DNA from 2 places in the Caballeronia sp. LZ016 genome. Region 1 is predicted to be linked to the other one. Evidence: riboswitches for the same ligand, from Rfam matches in the RefSeq annotation. Region 1 holds a riboswitch; the other holds the start of a gene.

The links. A riboswitch is a leader RNA that binds a small molecule or an ion and turns the genes downstream of it on or off. The one in region 1 is predicted to bind cobalamin.
Region 2: another riboswitch for cobalamin. It lies ahead of P9220_RS00735 (TonB-dependent receptor domain-containing protein); the one in region 1 lies ahead of cobW (cobalamin biosynthesis protein CobW).

The regions. Positions count from the first base shown of each region.
Region 1 is NZ_JARTVY010000002.1:537,913-541,318, reverse strand. Features, by position in the region: gene cobN (cobaltochelatase subunit CobN) at 1-878, opposite strand, end outside; gene cobW (cobalamin biosynthesis protein CobW) at 883-1,962, opposite strand; cobalamin riboswitch at 2,076-2,322, opposite strand; cobalamin riboswitch at 2,377-2,617, shown strand; gene P9220_RS15895 (cobalamin biosynthesis protein) at 2,706-3,122, shown strand; gene cobO (cob(I)yrinic acid a,c-diamide adenosyltransferase) at 3,119-3,406, shown strand, end outside.
Region 2 is NZ_JARTVY010000001.1:155,057-158,462, forward strand. Features, by position in the region: gene P9220_RS00735 (TonB-dependent receptor domain-containing protein) at 1-1,541, opposite strand, end outside; cobalamin riboswitch at 1,626-1,926, opposite strand; gene P9220_RS00740 (ATPase) at 2,120-2,515, shown strand; gene P9220_RS00745 (cell division protein ZapA) at 2,512-2,826, shown strand; RNA gene ssrS (6S RNA) at 2,944-3,126, shown strand; gene P9220_RS00755 (EVE domain-containing protein) at 3,193-3,406, shown strand, end outside.

The sequences.
Region 1 (3,406 bases):
ATTACCTGCAGCACGGGCGCATCGCCCGCAACTTCGAATGCTTCGCTTTCGCCGATGACGCCTGCAGCGAACGCCGTGGTATTCAGCACGAGCGACGCATGATGCTCCGCACACAAGCGTGCAACCACTTCACGGCTGACGCTTTCCTTAAGCGATGAAATGGCAATCGGCAGCGGATTAAGGCCTTCTTTCTCGAGCGATTCGACTAGCGCATCGAATACTGCAGTATTTCCCGCCTGCAGATGCGCGCGATAAAACAGCACCGCGACGACGGGCGCGCCTTCGGTCCATCGCGCGCGCCAGTCGTCGATCACGGCGATATCGCGCTCGGGATGATAGATCGCGACAGGAGGCAATGGACACGGCGGCTGCGGCTCGCGTCCGAAGCCGAGCGCATGAAGAGCGATCGCGCGCAAAAATGCCTCTGCGTTGCGCGCACCGCCTTCCCGCAAATAACGCGACAACACACGGCAGAACGCGGCATCGGCCGTGCTCTTGGCGATCAGATTCGGGTCTTCGGTGAGATCGCCCGAGAACATTGCGAGCACTTGCTTCTCGCTTCTCGCAAGCGTTACCAGCCGCTCGATCCCATAAGGCCAGTACGATTCGCCGCCCAGGTGATCGACGATGACCACTTTCGCATGACGCACGACATCGTCGATATAAAAGTCGACCGATGCGGGCTGGCGCAAGAACGACTGATTAGCGAGCCGCACTTCGGGAAAGCCGGCTTCAAGGCGCGGAAACACGCTGGCCAGCAGCGCGAGCGTCGTGTCAGCGGAACTCAGAACGACGATCGGCGCGCGCGTCTGTTCGATGCGTATGACGCCCGCGGCATCGTCGACGAAGCCGCCGGGCGTCGTGCGTAGCAGATGCATCGTGTCAGGCCTGCACGAGCGAATTACCGAGCGCGGCGTCGAACGCGGCCTGAAGCGCCTGCTGATCGAGGTCTTCGCCGATCAGCACGAAACGGCTCGCCGCTTCGCCTTCGGACCAGCGTCGATCGAAGTAACTGTCGAAACGACGCCCCACGCCTTGCACGACGAGACGCATCGCAGCGCCGGGGAGTGCCGCAAAGCCCTTTACACGATAAATGGTATGTTGCTCGACGAGCGTCTGCAACGCAGCGATCGCCTGCTCGCGCGACTCGATGCGCGCTTTAACCACGACAGAATCGAACTCGTCATGGTGATGATCCGCGTGGCCTTCGTCATCGACTGAGCCATGGTGGTCGTTCCGCAGATGAATCGACTCTTCCGATGCCGATTGCAAGCCAAGCAATGCATGCAGATCGAGCCGGCCCATTTGTGCAGGGACGATCTTCACTTGCGGCGGAATCTCGGGACGTATGAGTGTTTCGACTTTGTGGAACGCATCAGCGTCCATCAGGTCCGTCTTGTTCACGATCACCAGATCGGCCGATGAAAGCTGATCCTCGAACAATTCATGCAGTGGCGATTCATGGTCCAGATTCGGATCGGCCTTGCGCTGTGCATCGACTGCAGCGGGATTCGCCGCGAACTGTCCGCTTGCAGCAGCGGGACCATCGACGACGGTGATGACGGCATCGACGGTAAACGCATTCTTGATGGACGGCCAGTTGAACGCCTGCACGAGTGGCTTCGGCAACGCAAGACCGGACGTTTCGATCAGCACATGGTCGATGCGGTCTCGCCGTTCCAGCAATTGCTCCATCACGGGGTAGAACTCTTCCTGCACCGTGCAGCACAAACAACCGTTCGCAAGCTCATAGAGATTGCGGTCGGCAGACGCCGCTTCGTCATCGCAACCGATGCCGCAGCCTTTCAGAATCTCGCCGTCGATACCGAGCTCGCCGAACTCATTGACGATCACCGCCAGGCGCAAGCCCTGCGCATTCGACATGATATGGCGCATCAAGGTAGTCTTGCCGCTGCCGAGAAAGCCGGTCACGACGGTGACGGGAATCTTGCGGGTTTGCATTGTTGCTCCGTGGCGTGTGTGCGTGCGCGGCGCCGCTCGAGGCATCGAATGCGGATGGAACGGGAAAGGCGCACGGCTTCGTGATCATGAACCGAGCCGCATCCCCGCGGCATGGGTCCTGGCGAAAGTCTGGCCGGTATCCGGGCTTGCGACTCATTACGCCGCCTTCCTGCCGTTGGCAGTGGCGTTTAGCGCAATGCGCGGTATCGTCAATACCGATACCGCCAGTCGCTTACCGTTGCGGGGGCAGCGCAGGTTGGCGCACGCCATACGCATGAAATGGCTAAGCGCTCCCTGCTTCCCGTTTGACTGTGCGCGAAAAGAAGCTCGCGCACGAGCACCAGACTGCGTGAAAGTCTAGGCTTAGCGGACACGAGCGTCAAGGAAACACGCGCCTTAAAGAAGCGCCTATGGTATCTTTGGCCCGCGACTGGTGCTCGCGCGTTCGAACGCAACGCGCAGTTAAACGGGAAACAGGAAGCCGTGTTTCTGGACGAATCACGCGCCAGCCTGTGCTGTCCCCGCAACGGTACGCGACCGGCGGCTTGTGCCATGCAATGCCGCGCACGGTGCTCAAATGCCACTGCCGCGCAGGCGGGAAGGCCGCACGATGAGGTCGCAAGCCCGGATACCGGCCAGCGCAGGGGACGAAGCGCATTGCGTGATTTCATGCGGCGCGCTTCGCCGAACGCCGCGCATCCGCGAGGGACGCATGCACGGCGCAAGCCGCCATTTTCTTTTCGATGATGACCATTAGCGCGACCCGGCGCCATCTTGCAGTCGGCATCGGTTGCAGGCGAGGCGCGAGCGCAGACGCCATCGAGCATGCCGTACGCACGGCGCTCGACGAAGCCGCGCTTTCATTCGATGAAATCGCCTTGGCCGCAAGCATCGACGCTAAAGAATGCGAAGCTGGCCTGCTGGCGTTTTGCGAGCGTCATCGTTTGGCTTTGCATTTTTTTAACGCGGAAGAAATTGCTATAGCGCCGGTGAATTACTCTCGCCAAGCCGCCAGGCACATGAATGTCGACGGCGTGTGCGAGCCTTGCGCCATATTGGCGAGCGGCGGCGGACGGCTCGCACTCGGAAAGACCATCGTCGGCGGCGTGACCGTCGCGATCGCAATGAAGAACGCGCCATCAGACAAGAACGCCCCATGAAAACCGACACCGAATCGCATTTGCGGATGACGCAGCGTCGCAAGGAAGGCCATGAAAAGAAGCAGGCCGCCGCCGATCACGAGAAGGGCCTGTTGATCGTGAATACCGGCAATGGCAAGGGCAAGACCACAGCCGCGTTCGGCATGGCGGTGCGCGTGCTCGGCCACGGCATGAAGCTCGGCGTCGTGCAGTTCATCAAGGGCGCGTTGCATACGTCCGAACGGGATTTTCTCGGCGCGGCAGCGAACTGCGATTTCGTCACGATGGGCGATGGCTATACGTGG
Region 2 (3,406 bases), on a different contig from region 1:
AGATCCGTTGCGCCCACATGCCCCGCCCACGATCCCTCGACGCCCTGCACTTTCGCGCGCCCCACGTTCTGCGCGATATAGAAGCCGCTGCCATCCGATACGTAATCGATCAGATTCGAATAGCGCGTCTGGAATGCCGTCACGCGCAGCACGCCCACTTTGTCCGATGCGTACTGCAACGCCGCTTCGACCGAATGGCTGCGCTCCGGTTGAATCGACGCATTGCCGCTGAACGGATAGTAGAGGTCATCGAAGCTCGGGGCGCGGAACGACACCGCATAGCTCGCGCTCGCGCGCCAGTGGGCATCGAACCTGTAGGCGTAGCCGAGATAGTAGCTGTTCGCGCCGCCGAAATCGGAATACTGGTCGTGACGCACGTTCGCCTGAACCTCGCTCGAGCCGAAGCGCCCCACGTAACCCGCGAACACCGAATTCACGTGACGGTCCGGCGCGCTCAGCTGATCCGAATCGAGCGATTGATCGAGATGCTCGTAGCCGAACAGCAGCTTGTGGGCATCGGCGAGCCTGAAGTCGTTCTGCCAGAGGTACTGATGCGTCTCCGAGTTGAATCGGCTCGTATAGACGCCGTTCTGCTCGATGTTCGCGCGGTCCTGCCCCTGCGCCATCGTGAAGTGCGTGGTCCAGCGGTCGGTCAGCTTGCCGTTCGCGAACACCGACGCCGAGCGCACGCGGTCGTGCGTCTTGTTGATGTCGGTCGGCGAGCCGTAGGCATCGTCGAAGCTGTCGACGCCGTTCGCTTGCAAAAAGCGCACGCCCGCGTCCCACTTGTCGGTGAACTTGTGGCGCAGCGTCGCCGCGACGCTTTCGTTGAGATAGCCGTTCGCGTTCGGGTTGGCATTGGGCGCAAGCGCGGGATCGATCGACGAGAAGCCGTCGGTCTTTTCGCGGGACACGTTGAGGCTGAACGTGGTGCGGCCATCGGCGTCGAGCGCGCCGTCGACGCCCGCCGACTGACGCTGCGTGTGATAGCTGCCGTACTCGGCTTCGAAGTGGAAGCGCGGCGGGTGTGCATCGCCCTCTTTCGTGAAGATCTGCACGACGCCGCCGATCGCATTCGATCCATACAGCGCCGATACATTGCCGTTCACGACTTCGACGCGATCGGTCTGATCGAGCATTAGCTGCGACAACTGCGCCGCGCCGAGCGATACCGACTCCACGCGCACGCCGTCGATCAGCACGAGCGATTGCGACGACGCCGCGCCGCGTATGTACACGCCCGAATTCGCGCCTGGCCCGCCGTTGCGGGTGATCTGCACGCCGGGCGCGAGCGCGATGAGGCCGAGCACATCGTCGGCGTTGGTGTCGGCGATGTCCTGCTGGTCGAAGAGCGATGTCTGCGGAAGCGAATCGGCGAGCGGCTGCGGGCTGCGCGTCGCGGTCACGACGACGGGCGCGAGTGTTTGGGCGGCGGCATCGGCGGCATCGGCATGCGCGGATTGCACCGGCAGCACGCTGAACGCGGCGCACGCCGCAACGCAAACGGCGCGACGCCTCGTGCCGGACGGAGATGGAACCATGCGTGAAGACTTCCAGTTCGGGGCTGGCGCGTGCCCCGCTCCCCGCGAGGTCTGTGCGCGACGCGCGCGCCGGTCGTCATGACATGGACGCGCTGGACGATTGGCCGGTATCCGGGCTGGCGACGCTTCGTCCCGCCTTCCCGCGCATGGCGCGCAGTGGCGTCGACACGCTTCCTGCAGGGCGCACGCATGACGATGAACCATGCGATGCGACGCGAGAAACGTGCGAGGGACGACTTGCAACTTGCGTTGCGGTCGCTTACCGTTGCGGGGGCAGCACAGGTTGACGCGTCCCGGTCATGCGCCGTGGACTTCGCTCCCTGTTTCCCGTTTGACTGCATCCGCGAGAGAAGCGGACGCGAGCACCAAAAGTGCGGCAAGTTTAGGAGCGGGCATCGGGGCCGTCAAGAACGCGCGCCGTCCCAGCCGCTTGCAATCAACGCGCACGCTCGCTCTTTCCACACACGAATGCATGGCGATGCACGCATGTTCCGGGGTTGTTACGTCTCGAAACGAGACAATTATCGGACGCTGCTTTGAACCGCGCTAAAATGCCAGGTCTTTAGAGGACGCAGCACATGCTCAACGAACTCGAATCACTGTCAGGAAACATCGGCCGGCTGATCAAGATCAGCGAGCGCCACAATCAGGCGCGTCTCGCGCTGGAAGCGCAACTCGAACAATTGCGCGCCGACTACGCGGGCGTACAGGACGAACTCGTGCAGGTGCGAAGCGAGCGCGACGCATTGCAAGCCGAGCGTGACTCGCTCTCCGCGAAGATCGACGACGCTCAGGTGCGCTTGAACGCCATCCTCGAAAAACTGCCGCGCGGCAAGACGCAGCACGCGGAAAGCGACAATCAACTGGACCTTCTCAACGCCGAAGCCGAAAAGCACGCATCGCGCGGCGCGCAGCACGAACATGCGCATGCGGAAGAGATGCAGGGCGCTCACCATCACGGAGAGAAGGCATGACGACCACGCAGATCGAAGTATCCATCCTCGGGCAACCGTATCGCCTCGCGTGCTCGCCTGAAACGGAAGCCGCGTTGCGCGAAGCGGTCGCCCGCGTCGATGCGGAAATGAACAAGATCCGCAATGCAAGCAGCGTGCGCGGCACGGACCGCATCGCAGTGATGGCCGCGCTGTCGCTGGCGTCCGAATTGCTGCGTCTGCAGGAAAGCGTGCGTCACGGCGAGGCCTTCCCCGCCGAAGAAATTCGCCGCACGGTGCACTCGATGAACCAGCAGTTGGGCGCGGTCATCGCGCAGTACGAAGTGCAGTAAGTGCAGGTTATCTGCATGATGGGTTGATCTAATCACCCTCGCGGTGTCAATGAAAAAAAGATACCGCGCGATCGATGGCCGGGGGCTGCATAAGGCAAATGATTGGTGTAGAGTGATGTTTCCCTGCCTGGTGCGCCAAGGTCATATATTCCTTGAACCAATGTCACATTGGCACGGTTGCGGAACCTTGTAACACGGGCGCGCGCGTCACTTAGTCTGATGTACCCGAAGTGTTGCTTACCGCGACCAATCTTGAACCCAGGTTCAGGATGCCGGCCTAGCGGCTGAGGCGGGGACCTTACCCAGACGGCATCGGTTTTCACCGATGCCGTTTTCATTTGCATCGTCGACTCTTGCTGCTCCCTCATGCGCTACTGGCTGATGAAGTCCGAACCGGACGAAGCGAGCATCGATCATCTCGCGCACGCGCCGAAGAAAACCTTGCCGTGGACGGGCGTGCGCAACTATCAGGCGCGCAACTTCATGCGCGACCAGATGACAGTCGGCGACGGCGTGCTCTTCTATCATTCGAGCTGTCCGGAGCCGGGTATCGCGGGCATCGCGAAGGTGGCGTCGACGG